3 regions of the Shewanella sp. UCD-FRSSP16_17 genome follow, and region 1 is predicted to be linked to each of the others. Evidence: predicted binding sites of a transcription regulator. Region 1 holds the regulator's gene; each other region holds the start of a gene.

Evidence for each region. Region 1 encodes sigma-54, which starts transcription at its own class of promoters, with help from an activator protein. Its sites were predicted from a motif close to GTTGGCACGNNNNTNGNNT; they were not measured.
Region 2: A9267_RS15080 (TorF family putative porin) is a predicted target of sigma-54. The motif match lies at 6,870-6,888, and genes of this name have one in related genera.
Region 3: fliE (flagellar hook-basal body complex protein FliE) is a predicted target of sigma-54. The motif match lies at 2,671-2,689, and genes of this name have one in related genera.

Annotation. Positions count from the first base shown of each region.
Region 1 covers NZ_LZFV01000024.1:203,273-214,097, forward strand. The annotation lists gene mgtE (magnesium transporter) at 1-400, opposite strand, end outside; gene A9267_RS12330 (HPr family phosphocarrier protein) at 745-1,017, opposite strand; gene rapZ (RNase adapter RapZ) at 1,020-1,865, opposite strand; gene ptsN (PTS IIA-like nitrogen regulatory protein PtsN) at 1,862-2,305, opposite strand; gene hpf (ribosome hibernation promoting factor) at 2,308-2,595, opposite strand; gene A9267_RS12350 (RNA polymerase factor sigma-54) at 2,620-4,104, opposite strand; gene lptB (LPS export ABC transporter ATP-binding protein) at 4,309-5,040, opposite strand; partial or broken gene lptA (lipopolysaccharide transport periplasmic protein LptA) at 5,235-5,780, opposite strand; gene lptC (LPS export ABC transporter periplasmic protein LptC) at 5,845-6,405, opposite strand; gene kdsC (3-deoxy-manno-octulosonate-8-phosphatase KdsC) at 6,402-6,965, opposite strand; gene A9267_RS12375 (KpsF/GutQ family sugar-phosphate isomerase) at 6,967-7,944, opposite strand; gene A9267_RS12380 (calcium/sodium antiporter) at 8,013-8,975, opposite strand; gene A9267_RS12385 (ATP-binding cassette domain-containing protein) at 9,183-9,980, shown strand; gene mlaE (lipid asymmetry maintenance ABC transporter permease subunit MlaE) at 9,967-10,752, shown strand; gene mlaD (outer membrane lipid asymmetry maintenance protein MlaD) at 10,792-10,825, shown strand, end outside.
Region 2 covers NZ_LZFV01000035.1:289,992-300,816, forward strand. The annotation lists gene A9267_RS15045 (bifunctional aspartate kinase/homoserine dehydrogenase II) at 1-153, shown strand, start outside; gene A9267_RS15050 (c-type cytochrome) at 456-1,175, shown strand; gene A9267_RS15055 (c-type cytochrome) at 1,185-2,234, shown strand; gene A9267_RS21635 (cysteine-rich CWC family protein) at 2,524-2,793, shown strand; gene A9267_RS15060 (SRPBCC family protein) at 2,875-3,405, shown strand; gene A9267_RS15065 (alanine/glycine:cation symporter family protein) at 3,710-5,074, shown strand; gene A9267_RS15070 (hypothetical protein) at 5,127-5,522, shown strand; gene A9267_RS15075 (hypothetical protein) at 5,553-5,735, opposite strand; gene A9267_RS15080 (TorF family putative porin) at 6,086-6,778, opposite strand; gene A9267_RS15090 (HU family DNA-binding protein) at 7,074-7,346, opposite strand; gene A9267_RS15095 (response regulator transcription factor) at 7,532-8,329, opposite strand; gene A9267_RS15100 (hypothetical protein) at 8,421-8,828, opposite strand; gene A9267_RS15105 (DUF4240 domain-containing protein) at 8,933-9,442, shown strand; gene A9267_RS15110 (hypothetical protein) at 9,508-9,828, opposite strand; gene A9267_RS15115 (DUF3016 domain-containing protein) at 10,144-10,674, shown strand; gene A9267_RS15120 (GGDEF domain-containing protein) at 10,721-10,825, opposite strand, start outside.
Region 3 covers NZ_LZFV01000002.1:142,323-153,147, forward strand. The annotation lists gene fliG (flagellar motor switch protein FliG) at 1-558, opposite strand, end outside; gene fliF (flagellar basal-body MS-ring/collar protein FliF) at 548-2,167, opposite strand; gene fliE (flagellar hook-basal body complex protein FliE) at 2,275-2,616, opposite strand; gene A9267_RS05525 (sigma-54-dependent transcriptional regulator) at 2,845-4,191, opposite strand; gene A9267_RS05530 (sensor histidine kinase) at 4,184-5,407, opposite strand; gene A9267_RS05535 (sigma-54 dependent transcriptional regulator) at 5,540-6,970, opposite strand; gene fliS (flagellar export chaperone FliS) at 7,409-7,813, opposite strand; gene A9267_RS05545 (hypothetical protein) at 7,828-8,148, opposite strand; gene fliD (flagellar filament capping protein FliD) at 8,154-9,521, opposite strand; gene A9267_RS05555 (flagellar protein FlaG) at 9,583-9,972, opposite strand; gene A9267_RS05560 (flagellin N-terminal helical domain-containing protein) at 10,081-10,825, opposite strand, start outside.

The DNA of each region.
Region 1 (10,825 bases):
ATAACGCTTGTTCAACTCGGTGACGGTCTTGGCTACTCATCGATTGCAGTACTTTCTTATACACTGCATCTGGCAAGCTACGTAAAATATAAGCCAGGTCATCGGTGTCCATTCCTGATGTGGCTTGCGCAACTTTTTCAGGTGTCATGCCACTGATAAGCGAATCTTTTAACTCTTCACCGAGTTCTTCAAGAATTTCACCGGCTTGCTCTTGGTCGATAAGTTGCCACAAAACTTGGCGTGTTTTAGGGGGAGATGACTCAAGAATGAGGGCGACATCAGAAGCGGCCATATCATGCAGCATATTGCGCACATGCACAAACATACCACTACCAAGTGCTTGGGTGAGCTGATTTAGGCGCTGTTCTGTAAGTTCGCTATCTATCACTTCGATACTCATTCGCCACTCCTCAAAAATTCGATTGCTAATATTAACTTAACAGTGTGTAAAGGGAGAAGCAGTTTCTAATATGGCGTTGATTGCTGTATAAAAAATAAGCAGGTTATGGTGTGGGTCATGAGATTATTATAGTTAACTATCACTGTTTGTTGTTGATAATTTGCCGTTGATTGTTTTAATGCGCTTTGAGCAGCGCAAAAGCTTAGTTTAAGCGTATTCCCGAGTAGGATATGAGGTTAATAAAGCATGGCTGTTAGCGGTTTAAAGTCGTAAATTTCAATGTTTTGCTAGTAAGTGATAACTAGCAACGAGTTGGCCTGAAAGCGTTAAATCATATAAAAGGATTAGCTTTCTTCGTCAAATTTGTCGTTAATCAGTTGGCAAACCGCATCTAGTGCTTGCTGCGCATCAGGGCCTTCAGCCTGAACAGTAATCACTTTCCCTATACCACTTTCTAGCATTAACAACCCTAACACACTCGCAGCGCTGGCTTGTTTGTCACCTTGAATCAAGGTAATGCTGGCTTTAAATTCCGTAGCCAATATAGCTAATTTTGTTGCCGCTCGAGCATGAAGCCCAAGTTTATTACTGATGGTGATTTCTCTGGAGATATTCATCGTCACAGGTTTAGCTCTCGGTGACGAGCGCTAACTTGGTGTTTACTGTTACTGAAGCGCTGTGTGAGTTGATCTGCAATATAAACCGAGCGATGCTGTCCACCTGTGCAGCCAATCGCGATGGTAAGGTAACTGCGATTATTGCGCTCAAGGTGCGGCATCCAAGTATCAAATAAATTCTCAATCTGCCAGATGAACTTATTGACTAGGGGTTGTCTGCCTAAGAATTCTTGTACTGGTTGATCAAGACCCGTTAATGGTCTTAACTCTGGCTCCCAATGTGGGTTTGGCAAAAAGCGGACATCAAACATAAAGTCGGCTTCAGTAGGCATACCGTGCTTGAATCCAAATGATTCAAAGTGAATGACTAATTCTTTATCAACACTGCCCATAAGAATTTGTCGGACTTGATCGCTCAAATCGTAAATATTCAGCTGAGATGTGTCGATGTAGTGATCAACCATTTTGGCGATTGGCTCGAGCAATCGACCTTCAAGTTGAATCGCTTCTTGTAATGAGATTTGATTTTTTGACAGCGGGTGTAATCGACGTGTTTCACTGTATCGTTTAAGCAGTACTTGATCATTGGCATTTAAAAATAAACTAATGATCGTGGTATCGTCGGACAACAAAGCGATTTGCTGCTCTAATACTTTGCCTTGCTCTTCGATATTACGCACATCAACACTGATGGCGACAAGTTCGTTATTTCCTTTTAGCTGCTCTAGTAGGCTGCCAATCAGTGGGAGAGGCAGGTTATCAACACAGTAATAACCTAAATCCTCTAACACTCTTAAAGCAACTGACTTACCTGAGCCCGATCGTCCTGATACGATGACAAGTTTCATGCAGTAATAACCTGATACAGTTCTGTAGCGTCATGACTCTTTCGAAGTCTTTTAAGGATGAGTTTATCGCTTAATTTCTCAGCCATACTTGATAACGTGCTTAAGTGTTGCTGACATTGCTCAGAAGGAACCAATAAGGCAAATAAAATGTCTACTGGCTTCTTATCAATAGCATCAAAGTCGATAGCTTCTTCACATTTGATCAAAATAGCGATCGGCGATTCAATGTCGTCTAAACGCCCATGTGGAATCGCAATGCCATTGCCGATACCTGTGCTACCCATTTTTTCACGTGCTATTAAACTTTCGAAAATAGCTTGTGAAGATAGAGTAGGGTACTGGTCAGCCATTAAATTGCTGATAAGTTCCAGTACCTTTTTCTTACTGCCCGGAGTGGCACAGGTAGTGCACGCCGGCTGCAGGATGGTGCGAAGTTCCATCGTTAGTGTTTAATTAACTTCTCTTTGTGTTTAATTACCTGACGGTCTAATTTGTCTATCAGGGCGTCAATTGCGACATACATATCTGCGTTTTGAGATACGGCAAAAACTTCACCTCCTTTGAGGTGCAATTTAGCTTCGGCAATCTGTTGTAACTTTTGTACATTGAGCACAACGTGAACATTATTGATCTGTTCGAAGTGACGTTCAAGCTTTGAAAACTTAGTTTGCACATACTCACGTAAAGATTGAGTAATTTCGATATGGTGTCCAGTCAGGTTAATTTGCATAGATCATCCTCCAATAACAAAGGCTTATAAGCTTTTGCGTTGGTTTGAGGGAGGGATGAGCATTGCTTCACGATATTTGGCGATCGTACGCCGAGCAACATTGATCCCTTGTTCTGCCAGTAGCGTCGCCATTTTACTATCGCTAAGTGGCTTTTTCTGGTTTTCTGCGGCGACCAGCTTTTTGATAAAGGCTCTGATTGCTGTAGAAGAACACTCTCCGCCATCATCGGTACTTACGTGGCTAGAGAAGAAGTATTTTAGTTCAAAAAGGCCGCGAGGGGTGTGCATATATTTTTGAGTTGTAACCCGTGAGATGGTCGATTCATGCATCTCTACCGCTTCGGCAATATCATTTAATACCATAGGCTTCATGGCTTCTTCGCCGAACTCAAAGAAACCTTGCTGGAATTGAACAATACAATTTGCCACTTTTAACAGGGTTTCATTGCGGCTTTCAATACTTTTAATAAACCATTTGGCTTCTTGTAAGTGACCGCGAATGAATTGGCTGTCAGCTTGATTGGCTGAGCCTTTTGCCATGGCCGCATATTGCTGATTTACGCCTATTTTAGGCATATTATCTGGGTTTAATTCAACGACCCAACGGCCATTCTTTTTAAACACTGTGACATCTGGGATGACGTACTCATCTTTGATTGGAGTAATTTGTAACCCTGGGCGAGGGTTCAGTGTTTGGATAAATTGAATCGCTTCGCGTAAATCATCTTCTTTAAGCTTGGTTTTACGCATTAGTAATCTGAAATCACGGCCTGCTATTAAATCTAGGTGTTCAGATATCAGTAATTTTACATTTTCTATGCAAGGGATTTCGCTTGGGTATTGTCCCAATTGAATCATCAAACATTCGCTTAAATTTCTTGCAGCGACACCCACTGGATCAAAATGTTGTACACGCTTTAATACGGCTTCAACCTCATCAAGTTCAATATCCTCAAGACCGAGTGCATCGAGAATATCTTCTGTTGATTGGGTTAAGTAACCTCTATCATCAATTGCGTCGATGATGGCTGTCGCAATGGCGAGGTCATTTTCAGAAAATGGGGTTAAGTTTTTTTGCCATTCTAAATGTTCGTACAAACCTTCAGTCGTTTCACCTTGAAATGGCATATCGTCATCACGGCTTACAGCGCCAGAACCTGAGTTAGGAGAGGCGGTGTAGACTTCATCCCAAGTGGTATCCATTGGTAAGTCTTCAGGCATGGACTCTTTCGTAAGTGACTCTGTGGTATCGACTGATGAGGTGTCTTTTTCTACGCTGACTTGGCTGTTATCGCTAAAATCGGTGTCAGTTTGCTGAGCATTGTCTTTGACTGGTTCTTTTGCTTTGGCAAACTCATCCTCAAGCTCAAGAAGAGGATTTGAGTCAAGTGCTTGCTGAATTTCTTGCTGTAGCTCCAAAGAGGAAAGTTGCAATAAGCGAATGGCTTGTTGCAACTGCGGGGTCATTGTCAGGTGTTGACCCATTTTAAGTTGGAGTGAGGCTTTCATTTACCGCTTATCCCTAATTGAATTTCATCATCGCGACTACAATGTTATGGGTCTAGCACTTTTGTAAGTGTTAGCTAGACTTTAACCGAACTTGGGTTCTACTTTGCCAAAAATTAGCGTTACGTTTTGAGTCTAGTGTATAACGCTAAAAAGTGGGACTGGTTGGCCGCGAAAATGCCATGCTTGTACACTAAAGAATGCTAACTATAGCTTGAATTGCTCACCTAAGTATACTGACCTGACTTGCTGATTGTCTAAGATCTCAGCAGGCGTACCTTCAGCAATTAAATCTCCGTGGCTGACAATATACGCACGCTCACATACATCAAGTGTTTCACGGACATTATGGTCGGTAATCAATACGCCAAGACCACGATTTTTTAGTTGTTGAATAATTTTCTTAATATCTATCACAGAGATAGGATCAACACCCGCAAATGGTTCATCTAATAAAATAAACTTAGGATTGGCGGCTAAAGCGCGTGCTATTTCTACACGTCGACGTTCACCACCTGATAGAGCCATACCTTGGCTGTCACGAATATGGGTAATATTGAACTCTTCTAATAAGTGCTCTAACTCTTCGATTCGTTGCTCACTCGATAAGGTTTTACGGGTTTGCAGCACTGCCATGATGTTATCGTGCACAGTGAGTTTTCTAAAAATACTGGCTTCTTGAGGTAAGTAACCAATACCTTTACGAGCACGTAAATGCATTGGGTCTGCAGTCAAGTCGTCAGAATCAATCAAAATACGACCTTTATCGCTTTTGACTAAGCCAACAACCATATAAAAGGTTGTGGTTTTACCTGCACCATTTGGCCCTAAAAGACCAACAATCTGACCCGTTTTAACGGTTAGGCTAACGTTTTTGACAACTTGGCGGCTTTTATAGCTTTTTGCTAAGTTCTCAGCTGTTAAGGTAATTTGTGTCATTATTGCTTTTGCTCTGCCGCAGGGGTCGTTATGTCTGCATTGGTTGAGTTTTGAATATCAGATTCTTGAGGGGTGACTGATTCAAGGAGGGCATCAGTGTTAGTTTCAACAGCATTTGCCTCAGGAGTCACTGTTTGATTCTCAGTTACATTGTTAGATGCATTGTCAGTCGTATCAGCATCTGGGTTATCAAGCGAATCATTATTTTCTAACGGCGCTTCGTCTGAGTTATCAAGTTCTTCGTTTTCTTTATTCAAGTCAGGGTAATTTTCTGGCTGAAAAATTGTGATAACTCTGTCTTTTCCTTCACCTGTGCTTTCAGCGATCAGTTGCTGTTTATCAATATTATAGCTAATGAGATTGCCAGTAACCTGACTGCCTGCTTGGTCAAGTTTTGCATTGCCTTTTAAGGTTAAAATACTGGTCGAAAGCTCATATTTTATTTCGTTTGCACTTGCGGTACCGATACGGCCATCATCGAGTTCTTGTGAGAATGTGGCTGGATTACCTGTCGCAATCATGGTTTTTTTGCCACCCGATTCTTCACTGAATGCACGTAATTGATCGGCATTAATATTAATGGTGCCTTGCGTCACATTCACTGGGCCGAAGAAAATCACTTGGTTGTTTTTAATATCTGCTTTTTGGCTGACGGCAGCAACTTTAAGCTCTTGTTGTAAATCACCTTCTTTGGCATGAACGCCGGTGACTGTCACTAAGCTCAATCCCATTAGGCTCATACCCAGAATACTTTTTCTAATAAAGTCTGTTTTCATAAGCTTATTGAGTGAAAATGTCAGTGTTTTACTTTGCTTCATATGTTCCTTCTACCTGACTTAAAAGCTCTAACTCTTCGGCATTTAAATCAGCATAAAGGCCTAAGCCTTGTATTTTAAAATCTTGTCCTGAGACATTAATCTGTCGATCAGACGTCATGATCATGGTATTTAAATCTAACGCAAGCATACTTGTGGTTAGCGATTGTACTGGTTCATTGATGTTTATTGCATCAATAATAACATTTTTTTCTAGCACCACTTTACCAGTTTCTTTATTAAGCTTGCCTAATTCAGCGGTTAATTGCCACTCAGCTTCGCCGTTTTCTGGATAGATAAGGTATACAGGCTCAGTGAATAGGGTTTCATTGGTTTGCTGAAAGTGTTCCATGTGTTTTGCTGACACCCGGCTTTGTACTAATCCTTGCTCGTTAAATTCTGTGCTTCGTAAGTCATTAGCGATGAATTCTGGACGCGCGGGATCGGGAAGCTTATTGGCTTCCATTTGACTACGCTTCACTTGCACTTGCCAGTATAAAACTAATGCTGCACCAAAGAAGCCGAGAATAGCGAGGGTGGTACGGCTCATATACTCATTCCGTGGGCTGTTTCGAATTTGTCTTGGCTAACAAGCAGTAAATCAGTTAACTCACGTAAAGCGCCGTTACCGCCATTAATGCGAGTGATCATTTGGCAATGTTGTTTTACGTATGGGTGACCATCTGCTACGCAAACAGCTAAGCCCACTTCTTTCATAACGGGTAAATCAACCATGTCATCACCGATATAGGCAACTTCATCTGGCGTTACATTATAAATACTGAGTAACTCTTTAAATGGTGTGAGCTTATCGTCTACCCCTTGATAGATATGGCTAACACCTAGCGCCGTCATTCGATTTTCGACAATGGCAGACTTTCGGCCTGTGATAACGGCAACACTGATACCGCTAGTTAAAATCGATCGAATACCGTAACCATCACGGGTATGGAAAGCTTTCAACTCTTCGCCTGCGTTACTTAAATATATACGCCCGTCAGAAAAGACCCCATCAACATCACAGATCAGGAGTTTGATTTTTTTAGCGCGTTGCCAAATATCGTCTGATACAGGGCCATATAATCCTTGATGAACTTGACTATTCGACATATTAAATGACTCCTGCTTTTACCATATCAAGCATATTAAGTGCGCCAATTGGGCGTTGATTTTCATCAACAACAATTAAGCCGTTGATACTTTTTTCATCCATCACTTGTAAGGCCTGTGCTGCTAAAATATCAGCTCTGATGGTAATGCAATTAGGGGTCATCACTTGTGAGATTGGCGTGGTGCGTAAATTGACTTCGGCATCAATCACTCGGCGTAAATCACCATCGGTGAAGATACCGACTAACTGTTGGTTATCATCAATAACGGCAGTCATGCCTAGTCCTTTATTGGATATTTCGTATAGTGACTCAGTGATGCAAACCTGGCTATTAACTTGCGGAACATCGCTTCCTTGATGCATGACGTCTGATACTTTAAGTAAGAGTTTACGTCCTAATGATCCACCTGGGTGTGATAATGCAAAATCATCACGAGTAAAGCCTCTGGCTTGCAATAATGCGACGGCTAGGGCATCTCCCATTACCAAGGTTGCGGTAGTGCTTGAAGTAGGCGCCAATCCTAATGGACAAGCTTCTTCTGGTACTTCAATGCAAAGATGCAGTTTAGATAATCGCGCCATGTTAGATTCAGGCTTACCCGTGATCGCAATCACTGGAACACCCATGCGCTGAATAACGGGTAGCAAGGTTAAAATTTCACTCGACTCACCAGAGTTAGAAATTGCTAAGATAATATCATTTTTAGCCAGTGCACCTAGGTCACCATGGCTTGCTTCACCTGGGTGAACAAAAAATGCAGGCGTTCCTGTGCTGGCCAAGGTGGCTGAAATCTTATTGCCAATGTGGCCTGATTTACCCATGCCCATGACAATCACTTTACCTTTGCACTGCAAAATTAGTTCACAAGCTTGGCCAAAGGCATCTGAATCAACGTACTGATATAAGTTATCTAACGCTGTTTTTTCAATATCAATGACTTGACGACCCCATTGACGCAACTGTGTTTGATTTATCATATGTTTCTCGTTTTTTTCCAATGCTAATGAGTCTTTAACAATGGTGAGTGACCCATCTTTATGCCCCGTTATTGAGATTGAAATAAGACAATCTGGTACGCAATAAAGACGACTAATAATATGGCGCCATGCCAGCGAGTTAATTGTTTCTTCGCTCCACTTGATAATACGAGCACAGCAAGGGCTGCACTGGTACCAAGTGTCATGTAAAAATCACGGCCAGCAGCATTGGCATCTATTTCCCCTGGGGCAATCAATCCTGGTATAGCAAGTACCGCTAGGATATTAAACAGATTCGAACCCACAATGTTACCAATTGCGAGATCATCTTCTTTTTTTAATACGCCAGCTACGCATGCTGCTAATTCAGGCAAGCTTGTTCCCACTGCAATAATGGTTAAACCAATGACTAAATCTGATAACCCAAATGTCTTTGCAATGCCTACCGCGCCGGTTACCATCCAGTCAGCAGAAAGCGGTAGCAAAACCATGCCAACAATAATCCAGATAATAGCATGTAATGTAGGTACATTTTTAGGGATCTCTGCATCAGATTCGTCAGATAATGGATCTATTTGCTTATTTCTCAGTGCTTGCCAGATGAAATAACCCATTAACGAGAAGAAAGCGACCAAAAGCACTGTGCCTTCAAATCGGGTTAGCATACCGTCATGAATGAGGTATCCGGCTAACACAGTTGCCGCTAACATTAACGGAATTTCACGTTTAAGGGTTTGTGAGCTAACTGATATAGCACCTAATAGTGCTGTAATACCAAGAATTAAGGTGATGTTAGCAACATTTGAACCTAGAACATTTCCAACGGCAGTATTGCTCATCCCTTCCATCGACGCTGTTGCAGCCACAAACATTTCAGGAGCAGAACTTCCCATGGCCACAATGGTTAATCCAATCAGCATTGGAGGTAGGCCAAGGTTTCTAGCGAAAGCGGCTGCGCCATATACGAAGCGATCTGCGCTCCAAACTAATACGCCTAATCCAGCGATTAGCATTAAAATATTAAAAAGCATGTGGTTCCAAAACGTGTGTTAATAGCGATATTTGTGCAGGATTTTAACAAAAATATGAGCTGATGCGATAATTGTTGTGGATTGTAACTCATGGTGATTGATTTGTTGTAGGTTCTTACACAATTTCGTACAATTCAGCTCTACACCACATGCGCCAGGAAGGCTATTATTTCTTCAATATCCGATTCCAAATTATTAGATTCAGCAATGCCATTGGTCGAAGTTCGCCACATGGGGTTCAATCGTGGATCACGTGTTATTTTTGATGATATTTGCTTGAGCATTCCCAAAGGGAAGGTGACAGCGATTATGGGCCCGAGTGGCATCGGAAAAACAACCTTACTCAAATTGATTGGTGGCCAGTTAACGCCTAACAGTGGTGAGGTACTTTTTAGTGGTGAAAATGTTCATCAATTAACACGTCCGCAATTATTCGAATTACGGAAACGAATGAGCATGCTTTTTCAAAGTGGTGCGTTATTTACCGATATGAATGTATTCGATAACGTCGCATTTGCCCTGCGAGAGCATTCAGGCTTACCTGAAGAGCTTATTCGTAAAATTGTGTTAATGAAGCTACAAGCGGTTGGACTTCGAGGCGCAGCAAAGATGCACCCTAATGAACTGTCTGGTGGAATGCAGAGAAGGGCAGCGTTGGCGCGGGCAATTGCACTAGAACCTGAAATGATTTTGTATGATGAACCATTTGCAGGCCAAGATCCTATTTCCATGGGTATGCTGGTGAAATTGATAAGCGAATTATCAGATACCTTAAATTTAACTTCAGTGGTGGTCTCTCATGATGTGGACGCCGTGCTGAGTATTGCCGATTATGTTTACGTCATCGCGGAGAAAAAAGTCATTGCTTCAGGAACTCCTGAAGAATTACGTGCTTCTGATAATCGTCAAATTGAGCAATTTATCAAAGGTAATCCTGACGGCCCTGTGCCATTTCATTTTCCTGCCGAAGATTACCAACAGGAGATGCTCAATGGGAGTGATTAACCGCATTGAAAACATCGGTCGCTACGCATTAGATTTTATCGCTGGTTTAGGGCGAGCTGGTCTTATGCTGTGGGGGGCAATTGCCCATTTACCTAGGTTGCAAAAAGGGCTTCCTTTACTGCTCAAGCAAATTTATGTGCTTGGTGTGCGCTCAATGGTGATTATCGTCGTATCAGGTCTATTCATAGGTATGGTGTTAGCGCTTCAAGGTTATACCGTACTTGCTGATTTTGGTACTGTTGAAAGCCTAGGGCCTATGGTTGCCTTGAGTTTATTGCGTGAACTTGGCCCAGTGGTCACAGCTCTTTTATTTGCAGGTCGAGCGGGTTCAGCATTGACAGCTGAAATTGGATTAATGAAATCTACCGAGCAATTGTCTAGTCTTGAAATGATGGCCGTTGATCCGTTAAAGCAAGTTATCGCACCTCGCTTTTGGGCTGGAGTGATTTCAGTGCCATTATTAACCATGATGTTTTGCCTTGTTGGAATATTGGGTGGTCATTTGGTGGGGGTAGAATGGAAAGGCATTGATAGCGGGTCTTTTTGGTCAATTCTTCAAGCGTCGGTTGAGTGGCGTCAGGATATTGTAAATTGCTTGATTAAAAGTACCTTCTTCGGTGTGGTTGTGACATGGATTTCTTTATATCGCGGGTATGAAGTCACGCCAAACCCTGAAGGGATAAGCAAAGCCACTACCTCGACCGTGGTGCAAGCAAGTTTGGTCGTACTCGCATTAGATTTCTTGCTGACTGCAATCATGTTTGGTCAGTAGTCATATTTTTAACGTTCATAAATTAAGTGGTTGAAGCGTATGTTGACAAGGAAAGTAGAATTATTCGTAGGCG
Region 2 (10,825 bases), on a different contig from region 1:
TTAACCCCTGGTGATAACGTTTTTGTTATTCGAAGTGCGTTTTATCAAGGTAATCCTCTAATTATTCGTGGATCTGGTGCTGGCAGAGAAGTCACAGCGGCAGCCGTTCAATCCGATCTGGTACAGATTTGTAAGGATTTACTGCAAGAGTAACTTTTAATTGCTTGTTCACCTTATGGTTAGTGTAAATGAAAGGCTTATTTCTAAACGAAGTAAGCCTTTTTTGTTGGGGGACAGTAATGCAGTGGTTGAACCTTGTGCTACCCAAGTGCGTTATTTTCTTTAATGTTTTTGAGATATCGCAGTAAACCAAGTCATTATTAATAAAAAATTCAGCAGTATGAACTTAATTATCTGCATCTTGCTTTTGTATAAAAAACATCCTGCCTAACTGTTCTTTTATTGACTATATTGAGTAAAGCATAGGAAATGGATTATTCACAAAAGGCTGATATATGAATAAAAATCTCTGGTTTTCCAAAGTTCACTCATGGCGTTTCACCAATACAGTTACTTCGCAATGGGTACAAAGTGCAAACTTTAGTGTATCTAGGTTTTGGGCGGCGCTAATTGGCAGTACGTTAAGCCTTAGTGTTTCAGCCAGTATTCCTGAAGCGTCACCTAAAGAGCTCCTTGAAACCGTACCTGCAGCGGCTCAAGTATGCCTAAGTTGTCATGGCGTAAACGGTGAAGGTTTAGGGGTAGCAGGCCCTAGATTAGCAGGCCTTTCTAGTGACTATATGGCCCAGCAACTTTCTCATTTTCAGTCTGGTAAACGTCAAAATCCGACGATGATGGCAATGGCTATGACGGTGCAGGGCGATACCATTAAATTAGTCTCAGATTTTTTTGCTGCAAAACCAGTCGCTGAAATTAGTTTGCAGTATCGAGGTGATAAAGTTGTCATTAGCGATATAGGCGAGAAACTGGCTTTTCAAGGTGATTGGGAGCGAGAGATCCCAGCATGTACCAGTTGCCACGGTCCGTCAGGTATTGGTGCTGGTCAATTTCCGCGGTTAGCTGGCCAAGAACCCACCTACTTTAAAAATCAATTATTGGCATGGCAAAAAGGCACCCGTACAGGGGATGTTGACAACATGATGGGCAATATTGCTAAAAAGCTCACCGTTGCAGAAATTGATGCATTAACTCAATACTTTTCGGCTCAGAAATAAGGACATACTATGAAGCTATATTATTTTTCGGTGGCTGGTGTGTTGCTCAGTATGGGATTATCAGCGACGGAGTTACCCGATAGACAAGCTCAACTTCCTTCTGTTCCAAAAGATGCTAATGCCCAATATTTAACACCGAGTGCGTTATCTGCGATTCCTAAAGGGGAGTTTGGCGACAAAGTCACAAAGGGGTATCAGTTGTTTGTGAATAGTCAGCAAATGCGCAATCAGTATGTTGGCAATGAATTGAACTGTGTAAATTGCCATATGAACGCCGGAAATAAAGCGAATGCTTCGCCACTTTGGGCGGCTTATATGGCCTATCCTGCCTATCGTAAAAAAAATGACAAAGTGAATAGTTATCAGGAGCGTATTCAAGGTTGTTTTACTTACTCAATGAATGGCAAAGCCCCTGAATCAGGTAGCGATGTGTTAGTTGCTCTGTCGGCTTATTCATATTGGTTAGCGATGAGTGGCTTGATGAATCAATTTAATCTTACTGGTGATGTACCAATATTGTCAGATGCTGAGTTGCTAAAAGGAGGTAATCGTCCTGAGTTTCCATTACCTGAGGTTATTAGCGAGAAGCGTGATCAAAAAGCGTTAACGATGCTGCCTGGTCGCGGCTTTCCTAAGTTAGATAAGCCGGAAAAGCCCTACTCGATAGAGCGAGGTAATTCAGTCTATCTTGCACATTGTCAGGCTTGCCATGGTCAAGATGGTCAAGGAGTAAAGATGGCAAAAGTGAGTGCTCTTCCGCCATTATGGGGCCCGCAGAGCTATAACTGGGGAGCAGGTATGCATCGAGTGAATACAGCGGCTAACTTTATTTATGAGAATATGCCATTAGGAAAGAGTATTCAGCTTTCAGTCCAAGAGGCTTGGGATGTAGCAGCATACATTAATGCCCAGGAACGACCTCAAGATCCGCGCTTTAAAGGAAAGATAGAGCAAACGAAAGCCAGTTTTCATCAACATGATGGTTATTATGGCAAAAAGCCTCAAAATGTACTTTTAGGCGAAAAGGCTTATCCTAATTTCCCTGAGGCTAGTCAGTAAGCCTGATTGGAAAAGTCATTGGGAAAGTAGAAACGCTGAATAAATGGCAACGCAGTACAGTAGCATAATAAAACGTATTTGGTTGAGGTATCACCTCTACTGCTAAGGCAGAGGATTATATGAGCTGCATTATTATCTACTGTGCTATTTTTATAGTGTAGTGCCACACTCAATTTCGTTATCAATCATAAAATGAATATCATAGAAAGTTGTATCGCATTATCCTTGCTTATACATCTAGCGTTGCCTGCGAACCAATCGTTAATATTCCTACTATCGAGTTAATCCTGTGAAGACACAAATTGTTGAAATCTATCATCCTCAAGAACAAGTAACTCAAGAGAGGATATCACTGAATCAAGCTAATGTTGTTGAACCTTTAATTTGTCCTATCTGCAATAAGCAAAATGCTTGTGCTGTCAGCAAAGGTTTATCTATTGAGGCGTGTTGGTGTCTTTCTCTTTCAGCTCGTGGCACCATTTCTGCTGCTGTTAAAGCGCAATTGAGGGGAAAAGCTTGTGTGTGTCAGTCTTGCTATGAGTCTCTTTGCAAAAAGTAGTGTTGCTATTTTGTTAAAATAAAATTGTGGTGTCAGGAATGATTGATATACTTAATCATTACTTTAATTAGGAAAAACACCATGATAAAAAAAATACTCCTAGTTGTTGCTATCTTAATTGCAATCCCATTTATCGCGGCGATCTTTATCAAAAAAGATTACTCAGTTGAGCGAACAATTGTGATTAACCAACCTAAAGCGATTGTGTTTGATTATGTAAAACACCTCAAGAATCAAAATAATTTTAGTAAATGGGCGCAAATGGATCCCGATATGGAAAAAACCTATCGTGGGACAGATGCAACGGTTGGATTTGTGTCAGCTTGGGCAAGTGACAATCCAGATGTTGGCGTCGGTGAACAAGAGATAATGGCGATTGTTGAGGGAGAGAGGATTGATTTCGAACTTAGATTTTTAAGCCCTTTTGAAGCAACAGAGCCTGCATATATGACCACTGAAGCCTTGTCTGACAATCAAACTCGACTTAATTGGGGGTTTAAAGGGCATCTCGATTATCCGATGAATTTGATGTTTCTGTTCATGGATTTTGAAACGATTATAGGCAATGACTTACAGCAAGGCTTAGATAGCTTAAAGTTGATTTTGGATTGAATAGGCTTAAGTTTTATTGCATTGCTTGATATTTCTAGGGCGATATAAACACCAAACTGTGAAGGCACTACAATATTAGTAGTGCCTTTTTTATTTATTTAGCCTAATCAATTGACTGATTTATTGAGATTATTGCATTTAATACCTTTGCTTTTAATGATGGTGTTTCCAATTTGTGTGTAATGCAGGTAATCTTAATTTTTCTTTAAATGACTTAGCCCTATTGAGTGAAATAGCGGATGAATCAAAAGAAAAACAACTAAAAATAATAACAAGAAATAATTAACGCATTATGAGGTTTTCAATGGAACAAGTGACGGCATTTGTAAATACAGTTAATGGCATAGTGTGGGGCGTTCCCATGTTAGTGATGATTTTAGGAGTGGGATTATTTCTGTCTATCGGACTGAAATTAATGCCAATCCTAAAATTAGGCACAGGCTTTAAGTTATTATGGTCTGGTCGAGATTCATCCGACGATAAACATAAAGGTGAAATTAGTCCGTTTAACGCTTTAATGACTTCACTTTCGGCAACCATTGGTACAGGTAATATTGCCGGTGTTGCAACCGCGATATTTCTTGGTGGACCAGGCGCGTTATTTTGGATGTGGTGCACGGCGTTAGTCGGTATGGCTACCAAGTTTGCAGAAGCTGTCTTAGCGGTTAAATTTCGTGAAAAAGATGGAAATGGTAATCATGTGGGCGGTCCCATGTATTACATCAAGAATGGTTTAGGCAGCAAATGGGCTTGGTTAGGCACGTTATTTGCGCTTTTAGGCTCTCTTGCCGGTTTTGGTATAGGTAACACTGTGCAAACCAACTCAGTTGCTGACGCAATGAGCAGCAACTTTGGTGTGCCTAACTGGATTACTGGTTTAGTGCTGATGGTGCTTGTGGGTGCTGTATTGATGGGTGGTATCAAACGCATCGCAGACGTTGCCGGTAAACTTGTCCCTTTAATGACCCTATTTTATATCACAGCTGGCTTAGCCGTGTTAGTTGTTTATGCTGACCAAGTACCAGCCGCATTTCAGTTGATTATTCATAGTGCATTTAACCCTGTTGCTGCCCAAGGTGGTTTTGCTGGTGCCGCTGTGTGGGCTGCTATTCGTTTTGGTGTCGCTCGTGGTGTGTTCTCAAATGAAGCTGGCTTAGGTAGTGCGCCTATTGCCCATGCTGCTGCGCAAACCAATGAGCCTGTTAAACAAGGCTTAGTGGCGATGTTAGGTACGTTTATCGACACGATTATTGTTTGTTCGATTACCGGTTTGGCTATTATTGTATCGGGAGCATGGACTTCGGGTGAAACAGGCGCTGCGTTAACATCCTTTGCGTTTTCACATGCACTGCCTATGGGGAATTATATTGTTGCCGTTGCATTAGCTGTATTTGCTTTTACGACCATCCTAGGTTGGAGCTTTTACAGTGAAAAATGCATGCAGTATTTATTTGGTGATAAAGTCGTCAAGCCATTTAGATTAATTTGGACCTTAGTGGTACCGATTGGTGCTGTGAGTTCGCTTGAGTTTATTTGGTTACTTGCAGATACATTAAATGCCATGATGGCTATTCCAAACTTGATTGCATTAGCATTGTTAAGCCCTGTGGTATTTGCACTAACCCGTGAATACTTTGCTAAACAAAAGCAGTTAAATGCGCAAGGATAAAAAAATGGATTAGGCATACACTGGGATGTGTATGCCAACAAAAAGGGATTTTATGAAGATAGATAACATTATAAGCGTATATACAATCTGTTTGCTGAGTGTCGTGCTTGCTGGTTGTAATGGCGTTAAATTTCGCACCAATGCAGAAGAGTATGTAGTCGCTAAGGTTGAGGCTTCAACCGTTGATTTGTATTCACCAAGTGAACTTTATAATCACGAAAACGACCCATTAGGTGAAGTGTTTACTTCTTTTTGCAGTGTGTCGGCAGATCATTTGCGTTATCCGATTCCAAGTCTAAGCGCATTGAAAAACGATTTAAGAGGTCAAACGGCTGATAGGGGCGGCAATGCACTGGTTATCACTGAATGTGGTGAGCAGAAGTATCCGACTTGCACAGTATATCTGGAGTGCACAGGCTTAGCGTATTACCTTAAGTCGTGGGATTAATTTGGCAAGCTAAGTAAGGTTAAGTGAAGTTTAAAAATCATCTTCTAAGTCGTCACCTAAACTTTTACGTAATTCTGCTTGTTCAAGATAGTCATCTAAGCGTCGTTTAACTTGACGTTTTCGTTCAATAATTTCAGCTGAACGTTTATTTCTTGGTGATACCATTGCGTCGATTTCTGTATCGTTAGGAATGCTTTCAGTAATATTAGCCATTATTCTACCCTCTATTTCATGCTTATTTGTGGTGTCCCTGTGTGACAAATAAGCTGTAAATATCAAAGGTAGCCTTTAGCCGTGCTTTGATATCATGGGTATTGAGCGCTGAAGCTTACGATATTCCTGTAAAACAACCACGAAGAATATGCATTCAAATTGCACCCAAAGGTTTACTTACTCCTATAAATTCAATGTAGCAGTTATTTATTTTTTTGCTTAACGCAGTTATCAAAAAGTTTCTTTGACACACAAAAACGCCACTCATTAGAGTGGCGTTTGAGGTGTAACAATTGGCACGATGCCGACCTAAGCCAGTTCGCATTGGTGCCAGATTGAATGACTATGGCTTATAAACCAAAGCTGTACGAGTAGCCTAGTACAATTTTTGCGTCGTCATCATCTAAATCTGTATCAGATGCAGTAAATGAAACAGTACCGTAATCAGTATCAGAGCTTAACGATACATTGTATTCTGAGTAGCTATCAGTACCATACCAGCTAGTAATGATATCGCCATCTGAATAACCGTAATGCACGCCTAAAGACAGTGATTCAGTTAGTGGGAATGTGAGGTTAGCTTGTGCATACATCATGTCTTTTGAATCAAGTGGATCAGAAGCAATATCATCGCCGCCATTGACAGTGTGTGAATAAGAAACATCTAACCATTTCCATGCTAAACCAACAGTGACTTCACCAAAATCAACACTACCAGGAGAATCTGGGTAGGCATAATAAAGGTAGTTAATATCGTAGCTTAAATCTTCAGTGATATTACCACCGTAACCTGCGTAAATATCTAACTCGTAACTTGTGCCATCACCAAAATCAACGTTTGAAGCCCAACCACCGACATAAAAGCCAGAATCAGCGGCATAATCAATACCACCCTGTACAGCTGCACCGTTATCAGTTTGGCTTACACCACGCCATAGGTAGTTTGACGTCGCGCCGATATTACCGGTGACTTCTGCTAATGCAGAACCAGATAATAATAAGCTTGTAGATAGCGCAATAGCTTTATATAAGGTTTTTTTCATTTTCATTCCCTCAAAGTTTTTATTATTCATTTCACCTGTTGCTTGATTATCGGGCAGCAAGGTTCAATGTTGATTTCATCTGTATGAGTTATTGCTAATGATGTGCCATGTTTATAAATGCTTTACTATTAATGGTTTATGTTCTCTCGCACTATGATGTAGCAAAAATGTTGCATGATATTGAGGCAGGGGTGCACTTTTTTTGTGCAGTTTTGGGTCGGATTTCTAATAGAAAGGTGATCAATAGACATAAAAAAACCTCCGAAGTGGAGGTTTTATTTTCAAGCAGTTAATCTTAGTTAACGCTATCTTTTAATGTTTTACCCGCTTTGAACTTTGGTACAGTCGCTTCAGCAATTTGAATTTCTTTGCCAGTCTGTGGGTTGCGGCCAGTACGAGCTGCGCGTACAGAGGTTTCAAAAGAACCAAAACCTACGATAGAAATTTTGTCACCATTTTTCATGGCTTCAGTAACAGCTTCTTCAAAAGACTTTAGTGCGCGGCCAGCTTCTGCTTTAGTTAACTCAGCATTTTCTGCAATTTTTGCAATTAATTCACTTTTGTTCATGTTGATATTCTCTGCTTTCCATAGATGTGTTTATTTAAAACTAGATTAACATGCCATAAGCCATGGGGCTTTGAAAGCATTTTATCTGATAAATGTGTAGCAATAGGGCATTTTGGTGACATTTACGACGTAAATGACCCCTTTGCCCAGCTTTTGGGGCGAAAATGACGAGTGCCACAGTAAAATTAATCTTCTAATAGTTGATACAGCAGCTGCTTAACCAGTTTAGGCTCAAAAGGTTTATCGCAAAGTGCATTCACTCCTGCACTTGATACATTACTAAGATGTGTATCATTGGCTTCAGATGAGACCATTAATATTGGGATATGGGATTGCTGACTTTCATTGCGAATATATTGGGTCAGTGCTAGACCGTCGACACTCGGCATGTTGTAGTCTGTGATGACTAGGTCAAACATCTGTTGCTGCATGAGTTCTATTGCTTGCGCCCCATCTTCAGCTTCGCTAATGATTCTAATGCCTAAGTTGCCAATGGTTCGCTTAATGACATTACGTGCCATTCGGCTATCATCAACCACTAATGTACGAATATCTTGTACATCAAAATGACTTAAATCCAGTTCATCGTTGCTGATTAAATCGATGGTTGAATTGAGCGCAGTCGCTAGGTGATCGGCATCGAATGGTTTCGGTAGAATGGCGACGACCCCTGATTGCCTGAACACTTCAAGTTGTTCGCGTCGACACTCACTAGAAACCAGCATAAATTGAATGTCATTAAATTGAGTGCTTTGCTTGATGAAACTGAGCAAGTCGGTTGCTTCGCCATCTGAAAAGTGTAAAGCGCTGATGACTAAATCAGGAGTATGTCTTGAGATAATGTCTTTCGCATCAGTGATACTTGATGCAGTTTGAATGCTATTTACACCTTCTTGTTGTAGGCGTGCGGTGATAATTTTACGCTGAGTATCTGAAGGCTCTAGCAATAAAATTGATAGTTCACTGGGGGATAGGTGGCCCATAAATGACTTCTTCTTATTTATTATAAATGCGTCTTATGGGCACATTTTACCTTAAGCTTCTACGTGAATATAGCTATTCTTGCACAAGACATTAACAATCAGGTTTCAAATACTGCGTGGTTTTTTGGCTAAACGCGACCCAATATTGGTACCCCAAAATGAGCACCGCACTCAGTGCAATAGCCGGTACAGGTATACTCACTCCGTTGAATTCGACTTTTACATCTTCAGGGGTGATTTGATAGGCAATAATAGCTGTTGTGGATAAAGCTAACATCGCCAATGTTTGGATTGCGAGGTATATTTTTAACACTAAACTGGCCCAGTGAGTGCGTTTAACGAGTCCAAATAGCACTGGTATTACGCCAATCGTAAACAGATCGACTCCTTGAATGGCGTATGAACGTAGCAAAGCCAGAATAGACAATAAGACGTAAAATGCCATCAATATGATCAGTCTGCGAGGGAGCGAATTGTTAACGGTACTGAATTTAGTCATGAGGTATTGTTATTGATAGTAAAGCAATGAGTTCGTTGTGGTGTAGAATAACGCGAGTTGAGATATTTTGGTGAATAGTTTCCAAAAAGATTAGGAAAAGTGACATGACAGAAGCTGAATTTTGGGACTTAGTGACGCGTACTGAGCCGCAACAGTCAGAGCAGCAGTGCCACAGTGAACTGACGGCTAAGCTAACCGAGCTTGATGATGACGCTTTAGCCGCATTTGATAAAATGTTCGGACAGCAGATGCGCCGTAGTTATCATTGGAATATATGGGGAGCGGCGTACATTATCACAGGTTGTGATTCTGATTATGCTTTCGCAGAGTTTAGAGGCTTTTTACTTTCTCTGGGTGAAGACTGGTATAACAAGGTGATTGCTGATCCCGATTGTTTAGGAGAACTGACTTTGTGGCCAACAAAAGATGATTATGCATACCCTTTTATTGAGGACTTTGACTTGATAGCAGGGCAACTCTATGAAGACAGAACAGGTAATGAATTACCTTTTGTTCCTTCCGGGCAGCATACTCCCCAGGGTAAAAAGTTTAGTACCAAGAAGAAAGATCTTAAAAAGAACTATCCAAAACTCAGTGCATTATTTCCATTTTAACGTTCAGAAAACCTAAAATGCAGCCATTAGGCTGCATTTTCATATCGGTAACTAACCTTTAAGGTTTAGCCTTCGCACACTTCAGATTCGTCATCAAAGTCTAATCCACGATTAGCGCATTTTTTTTCCATGAAGTTATGCTCTGCAGTTTCAAGCTGCTGATTAAAGTCTTGTTCAAGTTCAGCGGTATACTCTTGTTCTGCCGAAGCCATGTGCTGGTTCATTAACTGGTGATGTTCTTGAATCGCTTGTTGGCCTTCTGCATCGACATCAAATTGATGAGCAAAGCTTGAAGAAGATAATGCCATTGTGACGAAAAAGGTCGCAGCAAGGGTTATTTTCTTAGTCATAGTTACTTTAGCGTTGTTCATAGTGATGTTGTTCATAGTATTACTCCAGTTAAAACTCGTAGGTTTATTGTTGCGCTAATTCCTTGAGCGTTAATGGCAGTGACGCAATCATCTAATGGGGTTGATATGATGCAGTACGTTTGCTTGGGATGTATATTAGCAATCACTGACTGAACAAAAGCTGAACAAAAAAGCAGCTAATAATATTTATCCCAATTTTACTTGCTTGTATAAAGGTGAATGTCTTACAGCAAAGGAAGTCGCTTTGCGTTAAGCTTATATACAGGTTGGGCTTATTATATTGAGATGCAATGAATACATTGCGACAAATTCACTGCCAGGAGACTATATATGAAAGTTAAACATTTACTTATTGCAGGCGCACTAATGTGTAATGTTGCTATCGCTGATGAAGAAGTGATTGAAAACCCAGTCACAGAAGAGGGCATCGTTAAAGTTGAATGGCAAGAGCCTAAAAATTATCGTGATTTAAAAACGGCTACAGAAGTTAAGTCGCGCTTTGAACAACGCTTTTTTGATACCATGACTAAAAATATCAATAAAGAAGCTGAGAAGATACTCAAGCCAAATCAGAAACTCGAAATGGTAGTTTCAGATGTGGACTTAGCAGGCGACTTAAGACCAACGTTCGGGGCTACGTCTGCTAATGAATTACGAATCGTTAAAGATTTGTACCCACCTAGAATGACGTTTACTTACCGTATCACTGAAGGCGATAACGTTGTTATTGCCGGAGATGAAAAGCTAGTTGATATGAACTTCATGTACGGTGCTAATTCTACAAGAAATCAACGACCATTTGAGTATGAAACTCGTATGTTGAAAGATTGGTTAAAGAAAACCGTAGAGCCAGTACTATAAATCGCGCCATTGAGATAGCTTCAATCAATACAATAAAAACGGCTTATTAAGCCGTTTTTTGTTGCCTATCATCTAAGATGAAAACCTTACTTTGTACATATTTAGCCTGTTTTTTGGCTTCAGCACTGAGCATTGATAATTTATGATCCGT
Region 3 (10,825 bases), on a different contig from region 1:
TGCAGCAGGTTGCACTTCTTCCAAGTTAGCAATACGCATCATTAAATCTAAGCGGGTATTTTCTGGGAACTGACTAAAAATTTCAGCCGCTTGATCGGGCTCTAAATAAGATAAAACAATAGTTTGGATTTGCGGATGCTCGTTCTGAATAATGGTGGCAACCTGACGTGCATCCATCCATTTCAAAGAATCCAAACCTTTGGCACCACTGCCCATGATAATTTGTTCAATCAAATTACCCGCTTTATCTTCACCAAGTGCCGCTGTTAATGCTTTTCTGACAAATTCTTCACTATTAAAGCCAATAGATGAGAATTTTTGGATTTCTTCAAGAAATAACTTATGAACGCCAATGACTTTTTCTTGACCAAACTCTTCCATAGCTGCCATTGCCATACCGACTTTCTGGACTTGCTTAGGTTCAAGATGCTTTAAAATCGAAGCTGCATCAGCTTCACTTAGGCTTAACAGCAAAATAGCCGTTTTCTCGATACCCGTTAAGTCATCAGGGTTAAACCCTTTAGTTGCCTCTGCAACTGCTACGTCATCATTTGCCATCTTCTTGTAACCAACTCTTAATTACTTGGGTAGAAAGTTCAGGTTCATTAGCCACTAATGCCCTAATCGACTTGATCATATCATCATCTTTATGCAGGTTCGGTATTTGAATCGAACCGTCATCAGCATAACTGTAATCTGCTTGCTGAGTATTTAACATGCCCAATGTGTCTGCAGCGTACTGATCTTCAATTTCAGCAAGCTCATGGCCTAAACGTGTTTCTTCAGGCATCTCAACTTCGTTAGATTTCAATAACCTGTTTAGCATTGGACGAATAACAAATAATATCAGAACTAGCACTAATAAAGCGCCTAGTATTAGCCTTACCGCTCGCCAAAACCATGGTTGCTCCCACATTTCAAGCGCTGGTAATTCTTCAATTAGTTGGTCCATAAATGGAACCGTTACCACCTCCAACGTATCACCACGTTGACTGGTAAATCCCATCGCCCCTTCTAATAAACGTCGGATATTAGTCAGCTCTTGTTCGGTTCTAGGTACTCTTGTTACCACACCATTTTCATCAACAGGTCCAGGCTTGTAGTCAATGGCGACCGATACACTTAATCTTCTAACCACACCAACTTGCTGACGAGTATGGCTAATAGTCGTATCAAGCTCAAAGTTACGAGTCGCTTCACGGAAACTGTCTCCAGTAGCTGCAGTGGCTTCAGATTCACCCACTTCTTGTGGAATATCAGACTCCATAGGTGGTTGGTTTGATAATGCACCTGGAATACCACCCATTGCCTGACCCGATGAATTACGCTCAATGGTCATTTCGCTGCGTACTGCTGGTAAATCAGGAGAAAAACGTTTTGCTGTTTGCTCAACGGCAGTGAAGTCCATATTGACATCCACTTGCGAGGTAAAGTTTTCAGGGCCTAAAATCGGCATTAAAATAGAATCAACTTTATTACGGTATTCAGATTCTTTTTGTTGAACTAACTCTTGTTCACGGCGAGCTCTTGCTGAAGCGCCATCTTGGCTTCCAGAGTTAAGTAAACGGCCATTAGAGTCAGTCACTGTGACTCGAGTAGGCTCTAAACCCTGAACAGCAGAAGCGACAATATCAACAATGGAATCAATTTCTTCTTGACCTAAGCTGCCACGGCGCACGTTAACGACTACGGTTGCGCTAGGTTTAGATTTGTTTCTGGCAAATACATTTTCTTTTGGTAACGCTAGAATCACTTTGGCACGAGTAACACTTTTAAGCTCTTCAATTGCACGAGCTAAATTGACTTCTTGGCTTTGTTTTAATCTCGCCTGCTCCATGCGTTGACTCACACCAAAGCCACTATCTTTACTCAAATAATCGGTTGGTTGACTTGAGGTTTCAACACCTGCACGGCCTAATAGTAATTTTACATCTTGATACTTATCTTCTGGAATACTGACTACATCACCAGAAATTTTATAGGCAATTTTATTTTTATCGAGAACGTCCAGAACCTGGATCATTTCATTGGTTTCCATCTGACCTAGAGGTCTAAACTCAGGCTCTTGCGCCCAAATCATCATGAAAACCGCCAGCACCAAACAGACTGCCAACGCTAATATCATGGTGATTTGACGCATGAAATCAGCACTGCCAAATGAACTCATTAAGCCAGATTTGTTCTCTTGCTGAATCCCAGTGCTATCAACGGTATCTGAATCTAATACGAGATCTGTGCTCACAATAATTACCTACTTTCTAATCTGATAAGAGCCTAAACAGGCATGCTCATAATTTCTTTATAAGCTTCAACAAGCTTGTTTCTTACTTGCACAGTTGCTTCAAATGCCACACCTGACTTTTCACGAGCTATTACGGTATCTGACAGTGTGACTGTCGAATCACCCATTTCTAAACGTGTCGCTAGGTTGGCGGAATTTTTTTGTAAAGCAGTAACACTTCCAACGGCTTGAGAAAGTAACTCTCCAAAATCAGCCCCTGATGTATTACCCACCTTCTGAGTCATATCCGGTTGAATTGGAGAACGAAGATTAGGTGAAATTTCACCACGAAGTGATTGCATTTCTTGTAAAAAAGGATTTCCGCTAACCTGCATTGTAAACTCCTATTCGTCGGATATTTGACGACTAAAAACCAGTTACAATAGATTTAGCAATTAGGATGCCAATAATATAAAAATGCCTATTAACAATAGATATTGGGGGTAAAAAGCAGTGCGTTTGCTCAATGTGTGCGCAGTAATCGTCATTGTAGATAAGAAAACCTAGCGAAAGTGCTAGGTTTTCTGGCTGACGTTAACAACAGAAACGTTAACAGGAGAAAATTAAGCCGGCACTTGAATGCCCATATCGCGCATTTTCGCCATTTTATATCGTAAGGTTCTTGCGCTAATTCCCAGCTTTTCAGCTACCGCTTTGCGACTGCCATTACACTGATTTAATGTTTCCAAAATAATCACATGTTCCTGGGCTTTTAATTCACCCCCTAAGCCATCTGTTTCTGTGCTCGGTTTAGCTTGTTGCTCAGTAGGCTGCAGCGGCACTTCGGCACTATCAAGCACAATATCATTGCTAGTCACCTCTTCACCTGTATGCAATATCAGCGCTCGTTGAATGACATTATCAAGCTCGCGCACATTACCAGGCCAGCGATAAGTCAGCAGCCTTCTACAAGCCACATCATCGATTGTGGGTACTGGTGAAATATTCGCAAGCTTTGCATGTTTCACAATCAAGTGACGAGCAAGCGGTAAAATATCAGCAGGTCGCTGATTTAGTGCTGGCCAAGTAAGCGGAAACACATTAATGCGATAATATAAGTCTTCTCTAAAGGCACCTGAAGATGCCATTTCTTTCAAATCACGGTTGGAGGTTGCTAACACTCGAACGTTTAGCGATATCGTTTTACGACCGCCAAGACGCTCTACTTCCCTTTCTTGCAGCACACGTAAAAGTTTAGCTTGCAGACCAAGCTCCATTTCAGAGATTTCATCTAATAAAATCGTCCCGCCTTGTGCCTGCTCAAATTTACCAGGACACGCCTGATAAGCGCCAGTAAAGGCGCCCTTTTCATAACCAAATAGGGTTGCTTCAAGCATATTCTCAGGTATAGCGGCGCAGTTAATGGCAATAAAAGGCTCATCTGCTCTGGCACTGTTTTGATGAATGTATCGTGCAAGCACTTCTTTACCTGAACCGCTCGGCCCCATAATCATCACTGATGCATCGGAACTTGCGACTCGTTGTGCAATTGACAGTAATGCCAAACTTTTGTCATCAGCCACAACAGGTTGATCGAGGTTTTGTTTTAACGGCAAGTAGCGTGACACTTGATTGAGCAGCACCTCTGGCGCAAATGGCTTCGCCAAATAATCCACCGCGCCTAACTTAATGGCACTGACCGCATTATCAATGGTGGCGTAAGCTGTCATTAATAATACTGGAATCTTATTATTATTTTGCTGGAGGTAATTTAATAAGCCGATGCCACCAATGCCATCCATCTGAACATCACTGATAACCAGATCAAAATCATTAGATTTTAACGCTATGATGGCTTCTTCGGCTGAACCAACATCAACACAATCGTAATGAGCTAGCATTAATGTATCCAGTAATGCTTCTCTTAACGATGCATCATCCTCAACGAGTAGTAATTTTGCTTCACCCATGAGAAGTCTCCGTTTGAGTTAAACTTGCCTTAGTGTTGACTTGTTCATCAACATTATGCACTGGAAATGAAAGCCTGATAAGGCAACCTTTATCGGGTTGCGATGACACCTGCACCGTGCCGTTATGGTTTCTCACAACGGTTTGCACTACAGCAAGCCCAAGCCCTGTACCTTGGCTTTTTGTGGTAAAAAAGGGCTCAAGTATTTGTTGCTGCATATCAACAGCTAGCCCTTTACCATTATCAATCACATCAATATTCAGACGATGATCGGTTGAACTGGTTATGATACGTACTTCAGTTGCATTGGCTTCTAAGCTGTTCATCACTAAATTGTTAATCGCTGAACTTAATGCATTACCATTAGCTAAAATCGCATCACTAGAATGATTAAAATACTGTAATTTACACGACTTGTTTTCAGCAATAGGTTCACAGTTAGCTAACACAGGTTCAATAATTGCTTCAGCCAATAAAGCCTCTGAGACATCGTCTTGTTTATTCTTAGCCATTAGCAGCATGTCATTAACTTGTCGCTCAAGTTCATTAAGGCGATCAACTAACTTAGACTGAAAGCGTTTTTTAGCCGTTTCAGCCAACTTAGGGCTGGCTAAATTCGACGCATATAGCATTGCAGCAGAAAGCGGAGTTCTGACTTGATGAGCCAATGTTGCGACCATTTTCCCAAGCGCTGATAATCGCTGTAAATGCGATAAATTCTTTTGAAGTAAGCGGGTTTCAGTTAAATCCGTCAGTACAATTAACTGACCAGGCTCCGGTGTTAAAGGGGTAATTGCTAACTTAACTCGACGACCATTTTTAAGAGAAACCTCATGACCATCATCTTCTTGGGGAGAGAAAGCGCGATTAATAATTTCAAACCACTTGGCACCTTGTAAAGGTCTGCCTAATAATTCAGTGGCCACAGGGTTAGCAAGAGTGACAACACCATCCCCATTAATAATCACAACGCCAGATGGCATGGCTTGTAATATATGCGCCATTTGATTTGACATATTAGCCGCCTTTTGCGGAACCGCTCGCTCATTTTGTTCAATAAACTGCTGATTAAAAGGCACCGATGAACTGACTGAGCCAGTTAAGTCAATTTTAGCAGTGCTTTGCTGAACTGAATCGTCATCTATATTAAAGGCATAGTGCTCTGCTGATGCTTGCGCCGTTACTGATTGTTCTGAAACTAGTTGCGCTGAAAACATAGCCACTCCGTCAAAATATTTACTTTTAACAGGCTAATGCATTTGGTATGCCACTTTAATCAAACTTATCAAGAGGCATAAAAAAGCATGCCAGAAGGCATGCTTTAATAGAACATTTTTTGCGCGATGATACTAGTCTTTACTCATACCGTATTTACGCATTTTCTCAACAAGTGTCGTTCGGCGAATACCAAGCATTTCTGCAGCTCTTGCAACGACGTTATCTTGCTGCTCAAGTGCTTGACGGATCATATCGATTTCAAGCTCGGCTAATAAATCTTTTAAATTCACGCCTTCAGGAGGTAATTCGCTTGGGAATCGTGTTTCAGGGATTTCGATAGGCTCATCATCACTGAAAATTGAAGCTAAGGCGTCACGCTCTTGTTGCTCCTCACTGATTTCCACGCTGTATTCAGGCACATCAATATAACGATACTTACGTGGTAAGTCATTGACATCGACAAGCCCGCCTGGGAATAAAATGGTTAGTCTTTCAACTAGATTCGACAGTTCACGTACATTACCAGACCAGTTATGTTCTTTTAATGACTCTATCGCACGTTGGGTAAAACGAATTTTACCGCGACCTTCATTAAACACACGGCTAACTAATTCTTGCAGTAACAGTGGTACGTCATCACGTCGTTCACTTAACGACGGCATTTCAATTGGAAATACGTTTAGTCGATAGTATAAATCTTCACGAAACTCATTCTTATCAATCATGGTTTCAAGATCACGATGAGTCGCAGCAACCACGCGCACATCTGTTGTAATCGTTTTAGAACCACCGACACGTTCAAAGACTTTTTCTTGCAATACACGTAATAGTTTTACTTGCATCTGCAGCGGCATATCGCCAATTTCATCTAGAAATAATGTGCCGTTTTCAGCTAATTCAAAACGACCTTTACGGGTAGAAATCGCGCCAGTAAAAGAGCCTTTCTCATGGCCAAATAACTCACTTTCTAATAACTCAGGTGGAATAGCACCACAATTGACAGGAATAAACGGTCCATCACGTCGCTCTGACATATAATGAATATTACGAGCAACCACTTCCTTACCTGTACCAGATTGGCCCAGCACTAACACTGTGGCATCAGACGTTGCGACTTGGCTTATTAGGTGACGAACATTGGCAATCCCTTCACTACGACCAACAAGTGATCTAAACAGTTTGGTTTGATTAGCGCTGGTTGGTATTTGAGGTTGCTTAGCTTGACCGTAAATTTGGCAAAAATGAAGCAGCTCAGTGAGCTGAGGATAGTTTATTGGCTCTTCGATTGTACCAAGTACATTCACGCCATTAATCTCTTGCGAACCGATTAATAGAACGGGTTGCCAAGGAATTGAGGATTGCACATCTTTAATGAATTCAGCTGAAACAGATTCAGTGTCGATAACTAAAGCTCTAAAACGAGAGTCACGAGTTAACGGCGCAAGATCATCAGTTGAAATGAGGTGATGTTTTTCATCTAAAAATTCAAAAATACAACAAAGACGAGACACGCGCTCAGAAGGTTCAGCAACAATTAAAATTCGTTGTTCTATTTGCATCATTAAGAAGGCCAAAGCTCTAGTTATTAGTAATTCAGAGTCAAAATTCTTCGTTATCAAAAATCAATAACGCTCACCTGACTTGAATGTAGTTTATCACGCTATATTTCTATGAGTCAGATGACACAATTATAATATAAACATTAACATAGAAGATCGCGAACACATATTTTTTAATCTTTACTTAAATATAGCCAAAACTGCAATAAAGTTTAAACGAATACGCAAAAATAAATACTGTATTATCAGAGCAAGAGAATCAAGCTTGATCAGCCAATATTCTACCATGCTATTGATTTAAGTCACTAACAGCTGTTTTTATATACAACCAATACGATAAGCCAGACTGGAAATGCCATTAATGGACGAATAGAGACGCTCATTTTTACCTGTCGAAATACAAAAAAGGCGCCTATGGCGCCCTTTACAATGATATCAAAATTAACTCGCTTCTGACGTCATTTGATGCATCTCTGCAGGGATTGCATCCCAACCTTCTTTAATCGTTCTAAGGATGTTTGTGACATCATCAATGGCTATCACATCATTATTCACGTTTGCCTCTGAAATACGGCGTAACATGAAATCATAAAGATCACTTAAATTGCTTGCAACAGAGTCTTTGACGTCCATATTAAGACTATTATTCAAGCCATTTATGATACCTATTGCTTTGTTAATCGCGACACCTTTAGCCTGTAAATCATGATTTTCAATTGCGTATCGGCTTTGCGCTAATCGTAATAAAGCACCATCGAACATCATTTGAATAATTCGATGTGGAGAAGCAACAGCTATCTCACTGTCGATTGATACCTTTTGGTAAGATTTAATTGATCCTCTCATAGGGTTCACCTTTGCTACTTATTTGAGTCTATAGATTGATAAACATTAATTTGGCGCTGATTTTTCTTTCTAGCCTGAAGTAAAGATTGAATGTGTTTTTGCAATGCTATGACCTTCTGCTCAAACACTTTGCCAATAGAAATCTGTTGTTCTAACATTTTTCTTTCAGTTTCTTCATCTTCAAATTTCAGGTTATCGAGTAAAATTTGACGCTCACCTATAAGTACTAGCAAGTTAGATACCAACTCATCAGAAGATTCATTTTCTGAAGGAGTATTATCAATATTTTTTAGCAATTCTTCTATTTGCAGGTTTTTTTCAGATAGTTGTTTCATATAAATTAGCTACTTGGCACAGAGCCTGGTAATGAATTTAATCGCTCTGTTAATCCAGAGCTTTGTTGATTCAATGATGCAACGACCAAATCCATGGCATTAAACTGTTTAAATAAACGTGCTTCAAGTAACTCCATTTTCAAACTAAACGCATCACGCTGATCGTCTAAACGGCTTTTCTCACTGGTTAAACTATTATTACGGCTATCAATTAACCCACCCGTTTTAACATAACCTTCGACCATGGTATCTAATTGGCTTGCAATACCTGTGTCAGGAGTCGCAAATAATCCTTCAACTAAATCCATGTTTTCACTGATAGATTCATCTAGTTTTTCGGTATTAATTGACATTTTTCCGTATCGATCAGTTTCAATACCAATGTCATATAATGCAACGCTCTGTCCGTCAACATCGACTCGATTACTGATCATGCTTCTCATTTGGGATTCTATCGAACGAATCATTGAATCCCCTTGCAGCGCAGCGGCTTCTTCTTTTTCAGTGTCATATTTAGACATATCACTGATTGAAGTCACTAACGTATTGTATGCATCCACAAATGCTTGCACATTTTCTTTAACTAGCTCGTCATCTTGCTCAATTTTTAATGTTGAGGTTTTTGATACATCAGCATCAGTTAGCGAAAGCGTGACACCAGCAATGGCATCGGTAATTTCATTAGATTGAGAAGTAACCTTTTGACCATCAATATAGATAACGGCATTTTCCGCATTTTGAAGTGTCGTCAAATTTCCAGCGCCAAACATGTCATTTAACCCTGAGCCGGCTGTATCATTCGCAGTCATTGTCACTTCATTGTCGGTACCTGGCTCATCAGAGCTAAACACGATACGGCTACCATCATCACTTTTAATGATCGTTGCGGTTACACCAGAATTGTCTGTAGCGCCATTGATTTTTTTGGCGATATCATCAAGTGAATCAGTGGCTTCAATATCTACTGAGAAAGCTTCACCATTAACCGATAAATCCAGGCTACCAGTTCCCACCCCTAAACTCGGGTCGGCCACATTAGCTCCAGCCACTTTATGAGAAGACGCCAGCTGTTCGACTTGAATTTGATAACTGCCTGATTGTGCATTCTTATCGGCTGTAGCGCCAAAATAAATGCTTTCGCCAGTCGACACTTTTCGAATATTAAGTGCATCTGGGTCACTCAACTTCTCTAGTGCATCTTGGAATGTCGATAATTTACTTTTCAACGAACCAATGGCTGACACTTTTGCATCTATTGTCGCTTCACTTTTATCGAATAATGCTTCTTTAGGGAGTTTTTCAGCATCGACGAGTACACCGACAATGGTGTTGATATCTAGACCTGAGCCAATACCAGTTGCTGTTAATGCCATAAATTCCTCACCTATTATTCAATAATTCTTACATTAATATTAAAGCAAAAAAACGCCTTAATTATGCCTCTGTATTAAGCAAAATCCCTGCCACTTCAGCTAATTTTTTCGACAGTTCTAACGCTTCTTCATTAGGTATTTGCCTAATGACATCACCAGAGTCAATATCCATGACACTGATCACATTTTTCCCAGAGTCATCATCCACTTTAAAGGCAAGCCCTTTACGCATTATTGACGCCATATCATTTAGGTCATCAGTAACTTCGGTTAACTCTTGATTATTTGACTCTTTATCAACATAGTCTTTAGCTTGTTGATCTGACTTTACTAACTCAGCAACTTTGGTTTTTTCTTCTGCGACCTGAGCTTTACTCTCAGTCAGTTGACGAGTCCCCATATTATCAGTAAGGGTATTTGAGGTACCAGTAAAATTGATATCCATAGCCATCTTACGCCTCTTAATTAGTTTAGTACGATAATCAATATCAAAACGACAAAAGGGAGACCTAACAAGATCTCCCTTCTCTAATCATCAAAATTTAATTAACTAATCAAATTATAGAAGAGATAATGCCACTTGAGGTAACTGGTTAGCTTGTGCAAGCATCGCAGAACCTGTTTGTTGTAACACTTGGTTTTTAGTCATTTCAGCGGTTTCTTTCGCGAAATCAACATCTACAATACGTGATTTAGCATCTGCAACGTTTGCTTGTGTATTTGCACTGTTAGCGATGTTATGCGCAAGACGGTTTTGTTTCGCACCTAAATCTGCACGTTGGCTATCAATTGTTTTAATTGCCGCATCGATTTTAGACAGAGCAGAAGCACGGCCCGCTGATGTTGCGTTAGTTAGTGCGGCAACTGATAAGCTTGTAGAGTCACTTGTTTTAACTGTAATAGTGATATCTTCACCATCTTGGTGACCTACTTGGAAGTTTTTACCACCTGAAAAACTACCATCTAATAATTTAGTTTCACCAAATGCGGTGTTATTACCAATTTCAGTAATTTCTAGTGCAAGTTCGTCCATTTCAGCTTTAAGAGCCGCTAAATCTTCAGTACTGTTTGCACCATTCTCAGATTGTACCGTTAAATCACGCATACGCTGAAGCATGTTTGTTTGCTCTTGCATTGCGCCTTCAGAGATTTGAGCGATTGAGATTGCGTCGTTAGCGTTACGCATACCCACTTCTAAACCACGAACTTGAGAGTTCAAACGGTTCGAAATAGCTAAACCAGCCGCATCATCTTTTGCGCTGTTAATACGTAAACCACTTGATAAACGCTCCATTGAGGTTGCT